4 regions of the Cupriavidus sp. H19C3 genome follow, and region 3 is predicted to be linked to each of the others. Evidence: predicted binding sites of a transcription regulator. Region 3 holds the regulator's gene; each other region holds the start of a gene.
The links. The regulator FliA, encoded in region 3, starts transcription of late flagellar genes. The targets are predictions, from matches to a motif close to CTAAAGTTTNNNNNNNNNNNGCCGNTA.
Positions count from the first base shown of each region.

Region 1: DFLDMN_RS26220 (YjfB family protein) is a predicted target of FliA. The motif match lies at 2,991-3,017, and genes of this name have one in related genera.
Region 2: DFLDMN_RS28975 (FliC/FljB family flagellin) is a predicted target of FliA. The motif match lies at 2,524-2,550, and genes of this name have one in related genera.
Region 4: DFLDMN_RS19390 (DUF342 domain-containing protein) is a predicted target of FliA. The motif match lies at 3,420-3,446, and genes of this name have one in related genera.

Region 1 covers NZ_CP184986.1:1,486,615-1,491,619, forward strand. The annotation lists gene mdtD (multidrug transporter subunit MdtD) at 1-925, opposite strand, end outside; gene DFLDMN_RS26210 (hypothetical protein) at 1,257-1,625, shown strand; gene dapA (4-hydroxy-tetrahydrodipicolinate synthase) at 1,737-2,657, opposite strand; gene DFLDMN_RS26220 (YjfB family protein) at 3,083-3,265, shown strand; gene DFLDMN_RS26225 (hypothetical protein) at 3,327-4,082, opposite strand; gene DFLDMN_RS26230 (S1C family serine protease) at 4,079-4,846, opposite strand.
Region 2 covers NZ_CP184986.1:2,119,636-2,124,640, forward strand. The annotation lists gene DFLDMN_RS28965 (methyl-accepting chemotaxis protein) at 1-1,208, opposite strand, end outside; gene DFLDMN_RS28970 (RNA chaperone Hfq) at 2,141-2,458, shown strand; gene DFLDMN_RS28975 (FliC/FljB family flagellin) at 2,648-3,835, shown strand; gene DFLDMN_RS28980 (flagellar protein FlaG) at 3,962-4,345, shown strand; gene fliD (flagellar filament capping protein FliD) at 4,385-5,005, shown strand, end outside.
Region 3 covers NZ_CP184985.1:3,107,420-3,112,424, forward strand. The annotation lists partial or broken gene flhF (flagellar biosynthesis protein FlhF) at 1-1,995, shown strand, start outside; gene DFLDMN_RS14290 (MinD/ParA family ATP-binding protein) at 2,216-3,025, shown strand; gene DFLDMN_RS14295 (RNA polymerase sigma factor FliA) at 3,130-3,846, shown strand; gene DFLDMN_RS14300 (flagellar protein FlhE) at 3,969-4,343, shown strand; gene DFLDMN_RS14305 (flagella synthesis protein FlgN) at 4,559-5,005, opposite strand, start outside.
Region 4 covers NZ_CP184985.1:4,192,280-4,197,284, forward strand. The annotation lists gene DFLDMN_RS19370 (TIGR03862 family flavoprotein) at 1-208, opposite strand, end outside; gene DFLDMN_RS19375 (acyltransferase family protein) at 537-1,640, shown strand; gene DFLDMN_RS19380 (DUF1415 domain-containing protein) at 1,663-2,304, shown strand; gene DFLDMN_RS19385 (class I SAM-dependent methyltransferase) at 2,295-3,266, opposite strand; gene DFLDMN_RS19390 (DUF342 domain-containing protein) at 3,559-5,005, shown strand, end outside.

The sequences.
Region 1 (5,005 bases), on a different replicon from region 3:
GCAGCATCATCAGTCCGGCGTCGAACGGCGAAAAACCCAGGCTCACCTGCAGCGTGAGCGGAATCAGGAACGGCATGGCGCCATTGCCGATGCGCGCAAACAGATTGCCGAGCAACCCCACGCTGAAGGCGTGGATGCGGAACAGCCGCAGCGGAAACAGTGGCTGCGCGCGCCGCCCCGCGTGCAGCACGTACACGGTCAGCGCGCCGAGGCTGGCCAGCAGCAGCATCAGTACCACGGCCGGCTGAAAGCCGAGTTCGGCCAGGCCATCGAGCGCGAACGACAGCGCCACCATCGCCGTCGCCAGCAGGATATAGCCGCCGATATCGAAGGGACCGATGCCGGGCAGGCGTGCATTGGGCATATAGCGGATGGTGGCGATCGCACCGACCAGGCCCACCGGTACGTTGATCAGGAAGATCCAGTGCCACGAGAAGGTCTGCGTCAGCCAGCCGCCGAGCGTCGGCCCGATCAGCGGCCCGATCATGCCCGGAATGGCCACGAAGCTGAGCGCCTGCAGGTACTGCTCGCGCGGGAACGTGCGCAGCACCGACAGCCGTCCGACGGGTAACAGCATCGCCCCGCCCACCCCTTGCACCACGCGTGCGATCACGAGGACGCTCAGCGACTGTGCCGCCGCGCATAGCAGGGAGCCGATCACGAACAATGCAATCGCGGTCTGGAAGATCGTGCGGGTGCCAAAGCGGTCGGCCAGCCAGCCCGATGCCGGGATGACCACGGCCATGGTCAGCGAGTAGGCGATGATGACCGACTGCATGCGCAGCGGGCTTTCGCCAAGACTGGATGCCATCGCGGGCAGCGCCGTGTTGACGATGGTCGAGTCGAGCGTCTGCATGAAGAAGCCGACGGCTACCACCCACAGCATGATGCGCAGGTTGCGGTCTTCCGGCATGGACGAAGGCATTCTTGGCTCCAGGGCGACCGGCGCCCCACGCACGGTCAAAGCCAGCACCTTAGGACCGCACCGCGGTGCTGGCAAGTCGGCTTTCGGCTGACGGACGCCCCGGATCAGGCAGTGCGGGCGCCACGGGGCCGCCTCGCGGTATTTGGTACAGAGCTTGCTTTATCACAAATTACTGCCCAGTGCCGCACCTGTTGGTCGTCCCGCAAGGGAATTTCTGCGTTTCCCTGAAGCCGCTGGATGTTTGCGCGGCCGGGCGCTACGCTAGCAGTCGGACCCGTGCGCGCGCAACGGCGCGGGATGGCTTATCCCTTTGTCCTACGAGGAGACCCTCATGAAGCTTGCTATCGCCCTGGCCGGTCTGGCCACCGTGGCCGCGCTGTCCACCGGTATCGCCCACGCGGCCGGCCCCGCCAATCCGGCCGACCGCTACGACTACAACATGCGGACCACCAACAAGGATGGCTATGTGCCGGATCCCAACCGCATCAGCAACAAGGACGGCTACCAGCAGGATGCGGAACGCGTGACCAACAAGGACGGCTATATCCCCGATACCGCCAAGGCCGGCGACAAGTTCGACCCGTACAGCCAGGGCGCCCGGCAGAACACCGCCAGCGCGCTGGTAGACGACAAGGCCGCCAAGCCGGCCAAGAAGTCCAAGTCGCACAAGAAGTCGGCCACGCCGGCAGCCAAGCAGTAATACGCAGGGTCCGGCGACGGCCGCCAGCGCGCCGTCGCCCGGATTGCAGGCGGGTTCCGGCCCCGTTCTCTATGCCGGTGACGATCGGCTGGCAGCTCCGGCGGCCACCTTTCATGGATGGAGTGCCGGGTCCACCGCCACCGCCGCGAGTCTTTCCGCCAGCGCCGCCGACGCCGGCAGCAGCGGCGCTCTCACCTCCGCCGACATCCAGCCGTTTGCCGCCAGGCACGCCTTCAATGGCGCGGGGTTGGGCTCCGCGTAAAGCTCACCGATCAGCGGCACCAGCGCATGGAAGATCGCCCGGGCCTCGTCCAGCCGCTGCGCGCGTACCGCCTCATGCAGCCTGGCGAACCGGCGCGGCGCCACGTTGGCGGAAGCCACGATCGCGCCGGCGCCACCCATGCACAGCGTGGCCAGCACGTTGAGGTCGTCCCCCGCCAGCACGGCCAGGCGTCCGTCCGCGATCAGCGCCAGGGTCTTGGCCACAGAGCCGCCGCAGTCCTTCACCGCCACGATATTGGGATGCGCGGCCAGCGCGAGCAGCGTCTCGACGTTCAGTGTCACGCCGGTGCGATAAGGTATGTCATAGAGCACGAGCGGCACGGCGCTGGCATCGGCCAGCCGCTGGAAATGCGTCAGCAGCGCGTCCTGCGACGGACGGATATAGGGCGGCGCGGCCACCAGCAGCCCGGCCAGACCATGCGCGGCGGCCGCCTGCCCCGCCGTCCTCAGCCGGGACAACCCGGTCGCGCGCTGCACCAGCGCGGGCACGTGCATGCCGCCGAGCCCGGCAATCACCGGCAGCGGACCGGCCGCGTCGAGCACGGTGTCGAGCACCGCGTCGTATTCCGCGCCATCGAGCGCATAGGCTTCGCCGGTGGTGCCAAGCGGCACGAAGCCGGCGACGCCGGTGCCGACGTAGTACTCGACCATCCGGCGCAAGGCCCGGTGATCGACGGCACCGTGCGCGAACGGCGTGACAAGGGGCAACCAGATGCCCTGGAAGACGGGCGGACAAGAAGGCGTAGCCATGCAAGAACTCCTGAGTCGACCGTACGAAGGCCGTTCAGACGGGCACGGAGGCGGAGCAGGAGGTGACCGGAGGCGCGGGTAAAACGAAGGGTAAAACGAGGGGAAAAACGAAGACCCGCAGCATCCTCGGCAAGCGCCGGGAGATCCCGACCGTCAAGCCGCTGTTCCGTCGCCCATCTGACGGAACAGCGCGCTCCGGTCAGATGAGCGACTGTTTTTTGGCTTTGGCGACGCGACACGCCGCAACGCTGCCGGCCATCGGGGCGATGGCGGCGCGTCGGCTGAATCCGGAACGGCGGGTGGCGAGGTCCATGGGCGTCGATTGTAGTGCAACTCAAGAATCGCCGCCGGCTGCCGTTACCGTACGGTGCAGGGCACCACATCCGTGCGCTGCCCTGCCTTGTTCAACCGACCGGACGATATACATGGATACATCCGTTGTCAGTGCCGCCAGCAACGCCGGGACCAATCCCGTGCCGCTGCTGATGCTGCGCAAGACGCTCGACATGCAGGCGCAAGGCGTCATGGCATTGCTGCAAGGCATGCCGCAGGTCAGCGTCCCGAGCAATCCACCACACCTGGGTCAGAACATCGACATCAAGGTCTGACGCATCGGCGACGCGACGCCCCCAACGCGCGCGTCGCCACGCTCGCGCTCGCTGTTTGTCGTTATTTTGCTGGCAGCAGCCCGTCGAGGTCGGCCATGTTGACGCCCCTGCCGGCCGTGGGCGGCACGGCGCCCGGCAACCTCGGTGCCGCCATGGCGGCGGGCGATGCAGCCGGTGTTGCGGCGGGCGTCGCCGCCGGTGTCCCTGTCGCCGCCGGCGTGGCTGCCGGCGCCGGCTTTGCGGTACTGCCGCCCTCCGGCAGGCGACCGCCCGATCCCAGCGCGATCGGGCTGCAACCGCGCAGCATGCCGTCCTGCTTGAGACTGTTGGTGAGCTCGATCGCGAATACCGCGCCGCGCTCCTCGATGGGAATCATCGTGCCGCCGCGCGCAAAGCCGAAGTTGCCGCGCCAGACCACGCGGCGCTCGTGGACATCGCGCAGAACCATGTTGTAGCGGATCGAGAGACGATCGCCCACCGCGTTGACCACGCCACCTCCCTGCTGGATCGTCATCAGCGTATCCGGATGGAAGGCGGCCGCGTGCCTGGCCGGTTCCGACTGGTCCAGCTCGAGCCCCGTCACTTCCTCGAAAGCCACGGTGCTGCCGCACTGGGCGCCGATCTCGCGCAGCTTGTCGCGGAACGCGCCAGTGAACCCGGGCCCCCAGCCCAGCCCGGCGCCGCCGATGACAAACATCCGGCCCGGCTTGGCCGTGTAGTCGGTGGCACGATTCGATTGCACGACGGTGGCGGGCGCGCAGCCCGCCAGAATCGCGACCGTGACGGCAAGCGCCGGCACACACAGCATGCGTTTCATAATCCCTCCCTGGACGTTCCCGTTTCCGCTTGCTGGCGCCTGCCCACCGGCGGCGCCCCCGGCGCGGCGGCGGATGTCGGCGCCTTGGCCGCGCGTGCCTGGGCCACCTCCGCACGATAGTTGGCGATGGCCATGGCGGAACGCGCCGGCACCTCGGCAATCCAGTTGGCGGGGATGGCGAAATTGACGTTCTGCGCCTCGCGCAGGCTCATGTATGGCACGCCGACCAGACGGCCATCGGCATCGAACAGACCGCCGCCGCTCGATCCCGGCGATACCGGCGCGCTGATCTGAATCTGCACCAGCTCACCGCTGTCGTCGCGGTGGAGCGACGCGATCAGGCCGTCGCTGAGCGTCAGTTCCAGGCCGCGCGGCGCGCCAATGGCGTACACGCGCTGGCCCACCTTGAGCGTGGTAACCGGCGCCACCGGCACGGCCGGCGCCCGCAGGCCGTCCGCGCCGAGCACGCACAGGTCCCGGGCGGTATCGGCGTACTTGAGCCTGGCCGGAAGTGATTTCTGTTCGCGCTTGACCGTGATGACCTTGCCCTGGCGCAGCACGTGGCAATTGGTGGTCAGTTCGTCCCGGCCGGTGACGACCGCACTGCCGATGGCGATCTGGTGTTGTTGCCCGTCCTGGACATGCACGACCCAGATGCTGGCAGAACGCCGTTCATAGAGATCGGCGGCGTCCATGGCATGGCTGGCAATGCTGACCGTCATACCGGCCAGCAACATCCCCAGGCTCCGATGGAGGGTGTCCATGAGCTGATCTTCTGCTTCTATTCGTACGCCGGTTGGCCGGCGTTCTGGTTATGGTCCCGTTTTTCCCGTGGCGATAGATATTCACGGCCGGATTGACATCGTCGGCGCAGTTTCGCCAGGCGCAAGCCAACCCTATATCATCCCGGGACAAGACTATAA
Region 2 (5,005 bases), on a different replicon from region 3:
CGCTGCGCGAGATTGCGCACCTCCGCCGCCACCACCGAGAAGCCACGTCCCTGCTCGCCGGCGCGCGCCGCTTCCACGGCCGCGTTCAGCGCCAGGATGTTGGTCTGGAACGCGATACCTTCGATCACACCGATGATCTCGCCCACGCGCGCGGACGATTTGGAAATACCGTCCATCGTCTCCACCACGCCACGCACCGCGCGGCCGCCTTCGCTGGCCACATCCGACGCACTCACCGCAAGCTGGTTGGCCTGCCGCGCGTTTTCCGCGTTCTGGCGTACGGTAGAGGTCAGTTGCTCCATCGAAGCCGCGGTCTGCTCCAGCGAGGCTGCCTGCTCCTCGGTGCGTTGCGACAGATCCGTATTGCCGCGGCTGATTTCGCGCGCGGCCGTGTCGATCGAGCCGGCAGCCTGCTGGATGCCACGGACCAACCCGTTCAATTGGCCGAAGGCGCGGCCGAGCGCGGCCAGCATGCGACCCATTTCGTCCTGGCTGCGCACGTCGATGGCATGCGCCAGGCGGCCGGCCGAGAGCGCTTCGGCGGCGTCCAGGGCATGTCCGGCCGGGCGCGTGATGGAGCGCGTGATGCCGATGCCGAGCAGCGCGGCCAGTACCGCGGCGCCGAGCGCCAGGCCGATCAGCAGATTACGCGTGAATTCATATTGGGTCCCGGCGTCGGCCACGGCGGCCATCGCCATCTTGCGCCCCAACGTCGCCAGCTCGTCGAGCTTGGTGAAATAGGCGTCCTGCGCCGCCGGCAACGTGCTGGCGAGCGCGGCGCGCGCACCGTCGAATTCTCCGCCGCGCAACTGCTGCAGCACGAGATCGAGCTGGGCGTTATAGGCGGTGCGGGCGTTGGTCAGCGGCGCCACCAGCGCCATCAGTTCGGGCTGTCCGGTGTCGTGCAGGAACTGCGTGTACTTGCCCAGGGTGCCATTCACTTCCGTGCGCACCGCGAGAATGCGCTCCACATTGCGCGTCACCAGGACCGGATCCTGCGACAGCGCGGCATCGCGCACGAGAATGCCGATTTCCTGCGCACGGCCCTTGACGCCATTGAGACTGAGCACCCGCAAGAGCCTCTGCTCCACCGCGGAATGCATGGCGTCGTTCATGCCATGCAACGACGACACTCCCAGACCGGCCACGGCCGCCAGCAGCAATACCACTGTCAGGAAGGCGAGGGACAAGCGCGTCCCGATCCCCATGTTTCGCAAGCGCTTCACCGTATTCCCCTTCTCTCGATGTCATTTTGGTATGGCAGGAGCGGCGTTTCTCCCCGTGCGGCATACCGCACAGAACCGCTATCGGCGGTCCGGATTCAAGACTTGAGGCGGAAATTGAAATGACGGGTAAAACACCGGCAGTTCGGTGAATTGAGGCGGGGCGCGATACCGTCTAATGACACCCGTGCACTCAGTGGTATGCCGGCAACGGTCTCGCGACAAAGAGCGCGGTGCGATGCGACGCGGGCTCATAAAAAAGAAGCCCACGCGCGGGGTGCTCGTAGGCTTTCAGGACTACTGTGTAAAGAACCGGAAATTTGGCTCAGATAACGAATATAAACCCGCTTACATGAGGTGTAAATCGGCCTTCTATCAGGGAAAGCCCCGATGGCGGGTGTAGCGGTCGAGCCAAGGATGTGACAAAAGTACCTCGGCCAATCACTTTTTGCCTTGTCGATACATTACGGTCACGGCCCGGGAAAGCTTTAGGGTTGCCGGTCGCAATGCAAAAGCAGTTTTGGCAAAAGTGATGACTCGCAGACTCAACTAGCGCAAACTCCCCATTCAGGCAATTGGATAAATAGAGCGATTGCTCTAGATGTCGGCGGGCTGCGCTTTCGTCAACATTTGTAAAATTTTGTTACCCTTCGGCCTGAAGTATTCCCCTCCTCTCCTGGCAATGCCGCTATATCCAGGCAATTGTGGAGCTTGTCGCACTTTTTGGAGGCGACAACCCGCCAACGCCAGGGGCGCAGGATTCCGCGCCGGTACCGAGAGCGAATGTTTCATCCCTCGCCAAGATCAGGCCGCGCCGCCCTTCCATATCTATATAGAAGGGACGACGCCGATCTGCGCGCCTGGTCATCGTACCGTCGTCAGCCGCCAGAACCCTCGCGGGCTCTTCCGGAGAAGTTGTGAAGCAGGAAAAAAAGGCCCCTCGACCCAGCCGAAAACTGCAGCATCTGCAATTCGCGGCGCACAGCGCCAGCCGCAGCGCGGTCGTGGTGCATCTGTCCAATGGCACCCGTCTGACCGGCGTGGTGATTGCATCGGACAATTACATGCTGTTGCTCGGACGGGATCTCGACGACCCGACTCCGACGCTGGTCTACAAGCGCTCCATTACCGTGGTCACGCCGGCCGTGCCGGAAGCCGAAGCCATCGTGCCGGCCGCCGAGACGTCGCCGGACTTCGTGCGGCTGTTCATTCCCCGTACCCGCAAGCGCCGCTGAGCCGGCGGGCGGCCGCGCGCGCCGGCGTCACGCCGGCCGCGCCATCAACTCTCGCAAAAGTCACTCTAAAGCTTCCCACTCGCTGGTCGATAACCCTTGCAACGGAGGCACTCTACCCCTGCTCCTGCAGGCAGCCAACGTTACGGCACCCGCCGGAATGCGTAAAACATTGCAAATAGGAGTCGTACCATGGCGCAAGTCATCAACACCAACATTCTGTCTCTGCAAACGCAGAGCAACCTGAACATGTCGCAGGCTTCGCTGAACAGCGCAATCCAGCGTCTGTCGTCGGGTCTGCGTATCAACAGCGCAAAGGACGATGCAGCCGGCCAGGCCATCGCCAACCGCTTCACCGCCAACATCCGTGGCCTGACGCAAGCTTCGCGTAACGCCAACGACGGTATCTCGATCGCTCAGACGACCGAAGGCGCGCTGACCGAAGTCAACAACAACCTGCAACGTATCCGTGAACTGTCGGTGCAGGCTGCCAACGGCACGAACTCGGGTTCGGACCTGAAGTCGATCCAGGACGAAATCAAGCAGCGTCTGGCTGAAATCGACCGCGTGTCGGCCCAGACCCAGTTCAACGGCGTGAAGGTTCTGGCCAAGAACCAGAACATGACGATCCAGGTTGGCGCGAACGACGCGGAAACCATCACGATCGGTCTGCAACAGATCACCTCGAAGACCCTGGGCATTTCGGGCTTCAGCGTTGCTGGTCCGCAAGGCACCACCGGCACCATCGCCAACGGTTCGGCCACGACCGCGATCTTCGGCAACGGCGCCACCGGCACCAGCGCCACCGGCGTGTCGGCCGCTGACATCCAGCGCGCCCTGGGCCTGAACGCTTCGGCTGCCATCGCTTCGCAAGATCTGGTGCAAGATTCCAACGGCAACCTGTTCGTGCGCGTGAGCATGACCGGCCTGACCGCCGCCGACGACGCAGCACTGTCGGCCAAGGGCTTCGCTGGCAACGGCACCTCGACCTCGACGACGATGTACATCGCTGTCAAGGCAAGCGACGCCGTGAACAACGGTACGACCGCCGGCTTCACGATCAACGGTGGTGGCCTGACGTCCTCGGACTTCCAGCAGACCGCTACGGTGAACCCGCTGGCCACGATGGACACGGCCCTGTCCAAGGTGGACAACCTGCGTTCGGCCCTCGGTGCCGTGCAGAACCGGTTCGAGTCGACGATCAACAACCTGAGCACGACGGTGAACAACCTGTCGGCTTCGCGTTCGCGCATCGAAGACGCTGACTACGCAACGGAAGTGTCGAACATGACCCGCGCGCAGATCCTGCAACAAGCTGGTACCTCGGTTCTGTCGCAAGCGAACCAGACCACGCAAAACGTGCTGTCGCTGCTGCGTTAATCACGCCGCGGATAAGGCCGGGCCGCAAGGCCCGGCTTTTTTGCCGGAATGTTTTGCAGGCAGACCACTGCCTGCAAAGCGTTTCAACAGGACACTGACCCGGGCCTTACCGGACGGAGAAAGACCATGGCACATCCCACTACCGCTTCGACGCCGGCAACGCACGCTGCCGCCCAGTCCACCGCCACCGGCCAGGCGCCGGCCGCGGTCGCTGCGGCAAAGGCATTCGGCAAGGCGCAACGCACGGTGGATGCGGTCACGCAGTCGTCCGCCACCCCGGAAGCGTCCTCCACCGACACATCCGAAGCGATGCGGGAGCTCGTCGACGTGCTCAAAACCACGTCGATCGGCCTGCGCTTCGAGATCGACGACAAGACCCATCGCGTCATCACCAAGGTGATCGACAAGGATACCGGCGAAGTCATCCGGCAGATGCCCAACGAGGAAGTCCTGCGCGTTGCGCGCGCCATCGACAAGCTGCAAGGTTTGTTTGTCAGCCACGCCGTGTGACGACGGCATCCAGTTGAAGAAAAAGACGAGGTAAATAACATGGCAGGAATTTCGAATATCGGCGTCGGCTCGGGTCTGGATCTGCAGTCGCTGCTGCAGTCGCTGCAGGACAACGAGAACCTGGCGCTCAAGCCGATCTCGGACCAGGCTACCAGCTACCAGTCCAAGCTGTCCGCCTACGGCAAGATCAAGGCCGCGCTCGATGCCTACCAGGCTGCCGCCAAGAACCTGTCGAACCCCAAGACCTTCAGCGTCGTCAAGGCCGCCGTCAGCAACGGCATCCTGAGCGCCGCCACCAGCGCCGACTCGGTGCCGGGAAGCTACGCCATCAAGGTCAACAACCTCGCCACGGCCCAGACGCTGGCGTCCGCCGGCCTGGCTGACCAGAAGGCTGCCATTGGCGGCGGCACCATTACCTTCGACTTCGGCAAGGACCTTGCCACCGGCGGCGCGCCGACCAGCACCAAGACGGTCACCATCGGTTCCGATACCTCGCTGCAAGGCATTCGCGACTCGATCAACAAGGCCGACATCGGCGTCAAGGCGAGCATCGTCAACGATGGCTCGGGCACGCCGTATCGCCTGGTGCTGACGTCCGCCAAGACCGGCGAAGACATGTCGATGCGCGTGAGCGCAAGCGACGCCGCCGTTGCCAATGTG
Region 3 (5,005 bases):
CTGGTCAACGCCGGCTTCTCGGGCCAGCTGTCGCGCACGCTGCTGAGCAAGCTGCCGGTGGGTCACGACCGGCCCGCCGCCATGGCTTGGATCCGCCAGGAGCTCGCCAATAAGGTACCGGTGCTCACCGACGAAGACTCGCTGTTCGCGCAGGGCGGTGTACTCGCGCTGATCGGCCCGACCGGCGTCGGCAAGACCACCACCACCGCCAAGCTGGCCGCGCGCTTCGTGCTGCGCCACGGTCCCGAGCGCCTGGCGCTGCTGACCACCGACAGCTTCCGGATCGGCGCGCACGAGCAGTTACGCATCTACGGCGACATCCTGGGCGTGCCCGTGCATGCGGTAAAAGATGCCGCGGACCTGCGCTTTGCACTGACCGCGATGAAAGACAAGCACCTCGTCATTATCGACACCGTCGGCATGAGCCAGCGCGACCGCAGCCTGTCCGACCAGATCGCGATGCTGGCCGGCGTGCAGGCCCCGGTGCAGCGCGTGCTGCTGCTCAACGGCGCCAGCCACGGCGATACGCTCAATGAGGTGGTGCACGCCTACCGTCATGACGCCGCGCCGAATGCCGGCGGGATCGACGGCTGCATCATCAGCAAGCTCGACGAAGCGACCCACCTCGGCTCCGTGCTCGATGTGGTGATCCGCCATCGCCTGCCCGTGTTCTACGCGTCCACCGGCCAACGCGTGCCCGAGCACCTGGAACTTGCCCAGGGCGCGGCCCTGGTGGAACGCGCGTTTCTCACGCCGCGCCGCGGTTCCCTGTTTGCTGACGCCGATGCGGCACGCCGCCAGGCGGCCGCGGCCGAGGCGGCGCCGACCGCCGCACGCCAGGGCGCCGGTGCCGACGACGTGCTGCGTTCGCTGACCGACAGCGCCAATGCCGTCGGCGTCTGCGTCGACGAGCTCAACGCACCGCAATACGGCTTTGAACTGGCCCGCTCGCTGTGGCAACAACGCGGCATCGGCGGTCCGGCGCTGCGCCAGATCGCCCAGCAGGTGCGCCTGACCATGTGCCGCGATGCCGCGCGCGCATGCGACCGCTATGTGCTGGCCGTGACCGGCACCGCCACGCTGCCGACGCAAGGCCGCCGTGCGCCGCAACTGCTGCAGCAGACGCTGTGGCTGGCCGATCGCGACGGCATGCCGCTCGCGACCACCATGGTGCCGGCGGCGCGTGCGCGCCAGACCATGGCCGAAGCCGAGGCCGAGGCGGAAGCCGCCACCGTGCGCGCGACCCTCGCCGCCGCCCGTACCGTGGTCAACGTCAATAGCTCGCTGCCGTCCACCACCACGCTGGCGCGCTGGCAACAGATCAACGAGCGTTGGGTGGCGTCGGTGCGCAAGACCTCGCGCGTGATCGCCGACGGCATTGCCAACAAGCTCGACACCGTCGCCGACACGCTGACCTTCCATGCCATCGGCGAACAGTCGTGGCGCGAGCGCGATGCCGTGCATTGGCTCGGCCAGTGCCTGGTGCGCGTGCCCGAAGGCCAGGTCCGTACCGCGTCGCGCGGCAAGGGCGGCGTCGAGGTTGGCATCGATGCCTGCCTGGTGGTGTCGCGCCTGGTCGACCGCGATTCCGGCGAGACGCTCGCCACCGACTACGTGCTGTGCGATCCGGCGCTTGCCGACGATGCCGCGCACGTGGTGCGCTGGTCCCGCTGGGCCGAAGCCGCCGACGAACAGTTCCGCACGTTGCGCCACGCCATCGAGCACTTTGCGCAGGACGCGGACACCGATGGCAGCGTCGACGTCAATGCCAGCCTGGTTTCCGTGCAGCTCGGCCTGACCACGCTGCGCCTGCAGCATGCTCCGAGTCCGACCGCGCCGGCCTTCCTGTCGCGGCTGGCCGGCCGCGCCCAGGCACGCGTCAATGCGCCGGTCGCCGGCACCGTGCTCAACGAAGGCATGGGCCGCCTGCTCGCACTGCTCGACGTGCTGGAAAATTATCCGGGCCGCCAGAACGTGGCCACGGCGGAAGACATGGGTGCGTCGGCAGCGACGGCCGGTGCGTTGGGTGGTGCGTTGGGTGGTGCGCTGGGTGGTGAGACCGCGGGGGCGCTGGGTGCCGTGGCATCGCAGCCGGCCATGCCGCACGCCGCCGCCCAAGCCGCCGCACACACCGCCGCATATTTTGCGGCTCCGCTCGACACCATGGCGGACACCGTGCCGCAATTCGCGTCGCTGGGGGGAGTAAGCCTTGACCATGTTGGGCTCCGATCAGGCCGAAAGCCTGCGCCGCATGCTCGCCCCGCGCGTGACGCGGCGCATCGCGGTGGTGGGCAGCGAACCTGGCGCCGGCGCCACCACGGTGGCGCTGGGCCTGGCCAACGCGCTGGCATTGCAGGGCGAGCGGGTGCTGCTGGTCGACGAGGACCGGCGCGGCGAGCGTGCCACGCGCCTTGCGGGCGCCACGCCCGCGGCCACCCTCGCCGATGTGCTGGCCGGCCGTACGCCGCTGGCCACCGCGCTCGGCACGCGCCCGTCCAGCGGCGTGGCAGTACTGCCGGCCGGGCAGGTACCGGCGGGCGCGACGCTGGATAACCGCACCGTGCCCGATATGCGCACGGTCATCATCGACGCCTGCACGGAGGCCGACGGCACGCTGTCCGCCACTGCGGGCGACGCGCACAACTTCGTGATCGTGATGCGGCCCGAGGCCGCGTCGATCACCGCCGCTTATGCGTGCATCAAGCGGCTGCATCACCTCTATGCGTGCCGGCGCTTCCACCTGATCGTCAATATGGCGACCAGCGAGGCGGCGGTCAGCGCGATTACCGGGAACCTGGCGCGCACCGCGGGCCAGTATCTCGGCGTGGAAGCAACCAGTGCGGGTGCGTTGCCAGTGGATCCACTGGTCGTGCGCGGACTGCAGCTCGGACGCTGCGTGGTGGAGGCCTTTCCGGCCGCCGCGGCCACCACGGCGCTGCGACGCGTGGCCAGTGCCATCAATGGCTGGCCGCTGCGTGCGGAAACAGCGGCACCGCGCGGCATGGCTGCAGCCATGCCGGCGTGAGGACAGAACAAGAAGTCATCGAGAACAAGACCGACCCCAAGCCAGCCAGCCAGCCCCAATGAGAGGCCCTGGCCCAGAAACCAAGCATTTACGAGAATTCCACCATGTATACGATTCAGGGAAAGCTCGAACAGGCAGACGTGGTCAAGACACATGCGCCGCTGGTGCGACGGATCGCGTTGCAGCTGGCGGCCAAGCTGCCGGCCAGCGTTCAGATCGACGACCTGATCCAGGCCGGCATGATCGGCCTGCTCGATGCGGCCAAGCGTTATGAGGACAATCACGGCGCGCGCTTCGAGACCTATGCGAGTCAGCGCATCCGTGGCGCCATGCTCGACGAGGTGCGCGCCAACGACTGGCAGTCCCGCAGCCTGCGGCAGTTCACGCGCCGCATCGAACGTACGCAGCGCAGCCTCGAACAGAAGCTCGGCCGCACGCCGGTCGATTCGGAAGTGGCGGCGGAGATGGAGCTGCCGCTCGAGGAATACCAGCAACTGCTCAACGAGGTGTACGGCTGTCAGCTGCTGCACTACGAGGACTTCGAGCGCTCGGGAGAAGAAGACTTCCTCGACCGCCACCTCGGTGTGTCGGAAGAAGCCAACCCGCTGACGGTGCTGATGGAAAGCGGCATGCGCGAAGCGCTGATCCGCGCCATCGACAAGCTGCCCGAACGCGAGAAGCTGGTGCTGTCGCTGTGCTACGACCAGGAACTCAACCTGCGCGAGATTGGCGCCGTGCTCGAAGTGACCGAGTCGCGCGTATGCCAGATCCGCAGCCAGGCCATCACGCGCCTGCGCAACCAGCTGCGCGGACTGCTGTGATGGCGCGCGGCCCGATTCTCGCCCCGACTCTCGCCCCGATTCTGGCGACGACTGCGCTGTGCGGCCTGCTGACCTCGGCCCCCTCGGCCGCCCAGGTCCGCCAGGTCGGGTACGCACAAGGCATGACGCGAACCACGCTTGAGGTCGGGTCGCGCCATGCGTGGACCAACTCGGTGGTCGGTCCTACCATCTCGGGCCGTGGCCAGCGCGCGGTATCGGCACCGCTGATGCCGAGCGGTGTCATGCCGCAATCGGAGGGCGTGATCACTTCGGTGCGCTGGCGCTACAGCTTTCTGCGCGTGCCGCCGGTGGAGATGCAAGCCTATCTGTGCAATGCCGACCGTTGCGTCCTGCTGCCATCGGCCGAAGGCAAGACCGACGCATTCCGTGGCGACGATGCCAGCAAGGGCTTCGTGTTCGCCTTCCGCGTGCCGGGGCAGGGCATCCTGCCCACGTTGCGTGGGCGCAGCAACGAGGTCACGGTCAGCTATCGATAGGGAATCGACGCCGGCATGCGGCGCGATATGGGCGAGCGCTGTGGGGGAAGTGGTGCGGGGGGAGGGTATGGGGACGCTCAAGGACTGCGACCCGACCCAAGCCAATCGCGGCACCGCCCTTGGCCCGCATCGTATCGACACGGTGGGGCGGAGTCGGTAGAGCGGTAAGCGGAATGCGGTAAGGATCGGTGGCCGAGTCGCCGTGGCACGCGGCGTCAGCCGGCAGCCAGCGTCACCCCGGTGCCGGCGCTCTGCGCCTTGCCGTCGCGGCCATACATTTCGTTGGCGACTTCGCCGCCCTGGCGCAGCACCTGGATCGCTTCCTGCGTGAACTCGAGATGGGCGTTGACGATCGCGCCATTCACCTCGTTCGACTGCTTCGCCTTCTGCGCGAAGAACACGATCTTGCGCCATGCATCGGCCACCGCCGGTTCGACCTCGCGGCCGATCAGCAGGCCACCGGGGCCAACGCGCAGGCCAAGCGCGATCATCTGTGCCTCGCGCGCGGCGGTTTCGCGGGTCAACGCCTGAGCCAGTTCCATCTTCCTGCTGAGCAACTCGCTCAGTACCTGGAAATCGCCACGCTTGAGGGCGTCGCGTTCCTCCGCAAGGGCGCGGCCAAAGGCCACGATGGCGTCAGCTTCACGCTTCAGGGTCTGGAT
Region 4 (5,005 bases), 1.1 Mb from region 3:
GGCGGAACGCTGCCGCGGGCTCGGCGTGGGTCAGGTTCATGCCGCTCTTGCCGGCCATCAGGAACTTGCGTCCGGCCGACGGCATGGCGTCGTAGACATCCACGGCGATGCCGCGCGCGGCCAGTACCTCGGCCGCCATCAGGCCGGCCGGGCCACCGCCGATGACGACGGCACCGTCGGTGCAAAAGTCGGTGGGAGCAGCGGCCATGAGAACGATTCGCGGGAGGGAAGGGGCGAATTATAAGTGGCGGCTGAAGGTGTGGCTGCAGGTGTGGCTGAAGGTGTGGCCGAAGATGGCGGAAGAGACACGACAGGGACGCGCAAGGGACGCGCAAGGCAGGCGGAACCCCCACCAAAGCGCGACCGACGCGCGACCGACGCGCGACAGCAAGGTCGAGAGGAAGGCGGCCGCTAAGCGGGGGCCGGCTGCCGCCGCGCGGCGGCGCTAGGTTCGCTGGCGAACATCGGGCGCGGGCCGTGGACGGGATACTGGCCGCTGTCTGTTGTCCCGTTCCTCCACTGCCCTGGAGTGCGCCATGACCGCGCCCGCGCGCAATCACGCCATCGACATGTACAAGGGCCTCGGCATCCTGCTGGTGGTGGCCGGCCATGCCTGGGCCGTGCCGGAGCCGGTGTACAAGGCCATCTACTCGATGCATATCCCGGCATTCCTGCTGCTCGCCGGGCTGATGAGCCAGCCGGCGCGCGCTGCGGTGGCGCCTGGCAGCTACGTGGCCGGCAAGTTCCGACGGTTGGTGCTGCCGGCCTGGGGCATGGGGCTGCTGCTGTCGCTGCCGTACCTTGCGGCGACGGGCCTGGGCCGCGTCGCGCCCGAGGAATTCGCTCTGCGGCTATGGGGCACGCTGTCGGGCTCGGCCATCAACGAGTGGAATTTCGTCAGCACGCCGCTCTGGTATCTGTTCTGCCTGTTCTGGCTGGAGGCGCTTGCCGCATGCCTGGCGCGCTGGGGCGCTGCGGTGGCCGGCCTCGTCATGACCGCGCTGGGCCTGGCGTGGATGCTGGTGTCGCAAGGCGAGGCGACCTGGTCGGACGATCCGCCCCTGGAGTGGCCGTTTGCCACGCGCGCCACGGGCAGCGCCATGGCGTTCTTCGGTTGCGGCATGTGGCTCGGCGCGCGCGGTCATGTCGCGTTCCGGCGGCCGTCGCTGACGGCCAGCCGCGTGGCGGCGCTGCTGCTGGTCCTGGGCCTGTGGGCGCTGACGATGGCGGCGTCGCCTGACGTGCTCAATCTCTCGCGCAACCGCATCGCGCAAGGGCCGCTGGCGCTCGCGCTGAACCTGGCCGCGGCGCTCGCCGGGGCCTATGTGCTGTGGCAGCTCGCGGTCCTGGTGCCGGCCTCGCGCTTGCTGTGCTGGCTCGGGCAGCACACATTGCCGGTATTCGGCTTCAACTATGCGGTGAACAAGCTCGTGCATGCGGTGCTTGGCATGGCGGGTGTGCGCGTGGCCCACCTGGGCGCATGGTGGTGGTGCCTGGCCATGGTGGAACTGCTGGTGCTGATGGCGCTCGCGTGGCTGCTCGACCGTGCCGGGCCGCTCGGCGACCTGTTCAACGGCCGGCCGCTCGGGGCCGGGCGGCAACGGCTGGCGGTGCGCGGCGGACAGCGGGCAGTAGAATGAGGCTTTGCCGCGCGGTACCGCCATGTCCCCTGAACCTTCCCTGTCTTCCCACGACGATCAGGTCGTCGCCGAGGTGTGTCACTGGCTGACACGCGCCGTCATCGGCCTCAACCTGTGCCCGTTCGCCAAGGCCGTGCATGTGAAGGACCAGGTGCGCTATGTGGTGAGCCACGCCACCGACGAGGCCGCGGTGTTCGATGCGCTCGACCGCGAGCTGCGCTGGCTCGCGGCGGCCGATCCCGCGCTGACCGACACCACCTTGCTGATCCTGCCGGATGCCCTGCAGGATTTCCTCGCGTACAACGATTTCCTGTACCTCGCCGACAACCTGCTGCAAAGCCTGCGGCTCGACGGTGTGCTGCAGATCGCGAGCTTTCATCCGGCCTACCAGTTCGAAGGCACCGCGCCCGACGATATCGAGAACTACACCAATCGTGCGCCGTATCCGATCCTGCATCTGCTGCGAGAGGACAGCATCGAGCGTGCGGTAGCGGCGTTTCCCGATGCCGCGGATATCTACGCGCGCAACGAGGCCACCATGCGCCGGCTTGGCCTGGCCGGCTGGCGGGCGTGGATGGCGGGGCGCGGGGGAGGGGGGAGGGGGGAGGGGGAGGCGACCGACGCGGCCGCCGCGCAGGACGGCAAGCCGCGCGGTCAGACCTGAGCGGGCGTAAAGAAGCGCGCCTCCAGTTCCGCCAGCCCCAGCGAATCGAGCACGTTGGCCAGACGCTCGGCCGGCCGCCGGCGTGGCAGGTCCTTGTACTGCGCGACGATAAGCTCGTTCTTCATCGAGTGCTCCCAGCCCACGAGTTCGGTCACGCTGACCTGATAGCCGTGCGCTTCGAGCTGCAGGCAGCGCAGCACGTTGGTGACCTGGCTGCCGAATTCGCGGGTATGAATCGGATGCCGCCAGAGCTCCGTGAGCGGATTGCCAGCCAGCTGCACGCCCTTGTTCTTGCGCAGCACCGCCGCCACCTCGGCCTGGCAGCACGGCACCAGCACGATATGGCGGGCCTGCCTGGCCAGCGCAAAGCGGATGGCGTCGTCGGTGGCGGTATTGCAGGCATGCAGGGCCGTGACCACGTCGACGGTCTGCGGCAGCGCCGGCGAGGCGATCGAATCCGCGACCGACAGGTTCAGGAACGACATGCCCGCGAAGCCGAGCCGCGTGGCGAGTTCCTGCGAGCTGGCCACCAGTTCCTCGCGCGTCTCGATGCCATAGATATGGGACGCATCCTGCAGGGCCTTGAAGAAGAGGTCGTAAAGGATAAAGCCGAGATACGACTTGCCCGCGCCATGATCCACCAGCGATACGGCGCCGCGCGCGTCTTTCACGTCCTGCAGCAGCGGCTCGATGAATTGGAACAGGTGGTAGACCTGCTTGAGCTTGCGCCGGCTGTCCTGGTTCATCTTGCCGTCGCGCGTCAGGATATGGAGCGCCTTGAGCAGTTCGATGGACTGGCCCGGACGGATCTCGTGCGTGTTGGGCGCGGCCGGCGCATGGGCTGCACTGACGGCCTTGGCGGCAGGGGCGGCAGGGGCGGCAGGGGCGCCATGCGGCGCGGTGGACGGTTTGCGCGCGGCCGGCTTGGCGCGCGTGCGGGGCGAGGACGGAGTGGCGGACATGACGGGGTGCGCTTCGCGCGGAAGCGCCGGGCGATGAAAGACGACCTGAGGCAACGATGGGCAACGGCATCAAGACGCCGCCCGCAACCGCCAGTTTACCCAATTGGCCGTGCCCGGTGCGTCACACGCGAATTGCAACCCTACTTTTGTAGGCTCAAGTTCCCCCGCCTCTGGCCGTAGATGACGGATCGACGACAACTATTAGCTGGCATTCCGGTGGATCCCCGCGGAAGGATCATGGACCCATGGGTCCGCACCTGTGTCGGCCTGGCCGGAAGAGAAACGGGGACACATGATTACCGACGGGGGATTGCGCCTGGAATTAAGCCAGCCTGGCGAGCAGGTACGCGCGTGTTACGTGCCCGATGCGGGCCGCATGCCGCCCGATCGCACCATGCTGCAAGCCTGCCTGGAAGAGCACGGCTGGCAGGACGCGCGCCTCGACCAGGCGGCCGTGGTGGCCTTCCTGAGCCAATGCCAGCTTGCCGAACACGAACTCGATGCCGTGATCGGCCAGCTGCTCGACGGCGAATTCGAGCTTGAGGTTTCGCCGGACCAGCTGGTGCTGCGCATGACGCTGGTTGCGCCCGAGGGCGGCCGGCCGATCGAGATCGAAGACATTCGCAGCGCGGCGGCAGGCATGCATGTCACGGCGCCGCTCGACCTCGCGGCGATCGAGGCAGCCCTGGCCCAGGGCAACTGCGAGAACCTCGAGATCGCGCGCGGTACCCCGCCCGTGGTCGGTACGCCGGCCATCTTCACCAGCCTCGTGCAGCCGCGCAAGCCGGCCCAGGTCGAGGATGAAGGCGTCCACTTCGACCTGCGCGACCTCGGCAGCCTGCTGCTGGTCAATCCCGGTACCGCGCTGATGCGTCGCACTCCCGCGGTGGCGGGGCGCGATGGCGTGGACCTGTTTGGCAAGCCGCTGCCCGCCGACGAGGTGGAAGACACGCCGTTCGCCGACGACCTGACCGGTGTTTCGGCCGATCCCAACGATCCCAACCTGCTGCTGGCGGTGATCGCCGGCTCGCCCAAGGTGCTGCCGCATGGCGTGTGCGTCAGCCCCGTGGTCGATGTGGAAGCGGTGGACCTGCATTCGGGCAACGTGACCTTCGACGGCTCGCTGCGCGTGTCCGGCGATATCCGTACCGGCATGTCGGTCAAGGTGACCGGCGATGTCGTGGTCAACGGCACCATCGAGGCCGCGCACGTGGAGGCCGGGGGCGATGTCATCGTCAAGGGCGGCATTATCGGCAAGGCCGAGACCGCGCACGGCGATGCCAACGAAATTGCCAGCGTGCGCACCAAGGGCGCGGTGCACGCGCGCTATATCCAGAATGCGATTGTCGAGGCGACGACCGAGGTGATCGTCGAGAGCGGCATCCGCCAGAGCGACGTGTCCGCGGGCGAGCGCGTGGTGGTCGGGACGCCGACCGGGCAGGGCAGCATCAGCGGCGGCCGTACCCGTGCCATGGCGCTGGTCAGCGTGGCGGTGCTGGGCGCGCCCGCGGGGACCGCGACCACCGTGCAGGTGGGCCTCAATCCGTTTGCCGACGAACAGCGCGCCGCGCTCGAAGCACGCCGCCGCAAGGTGACGGAGGATCAGGCCAAGCTGCAGCAGCTGGTGGCGTTCTTCGCCAAGCATCCGGAACGGGCCACGGGCGACGTCCGCGAGAAGGCGCGCGCGACGATGCACAAGATCAATCGCGACCTGTTCGAAATCGAGGCCGAGATTGCGC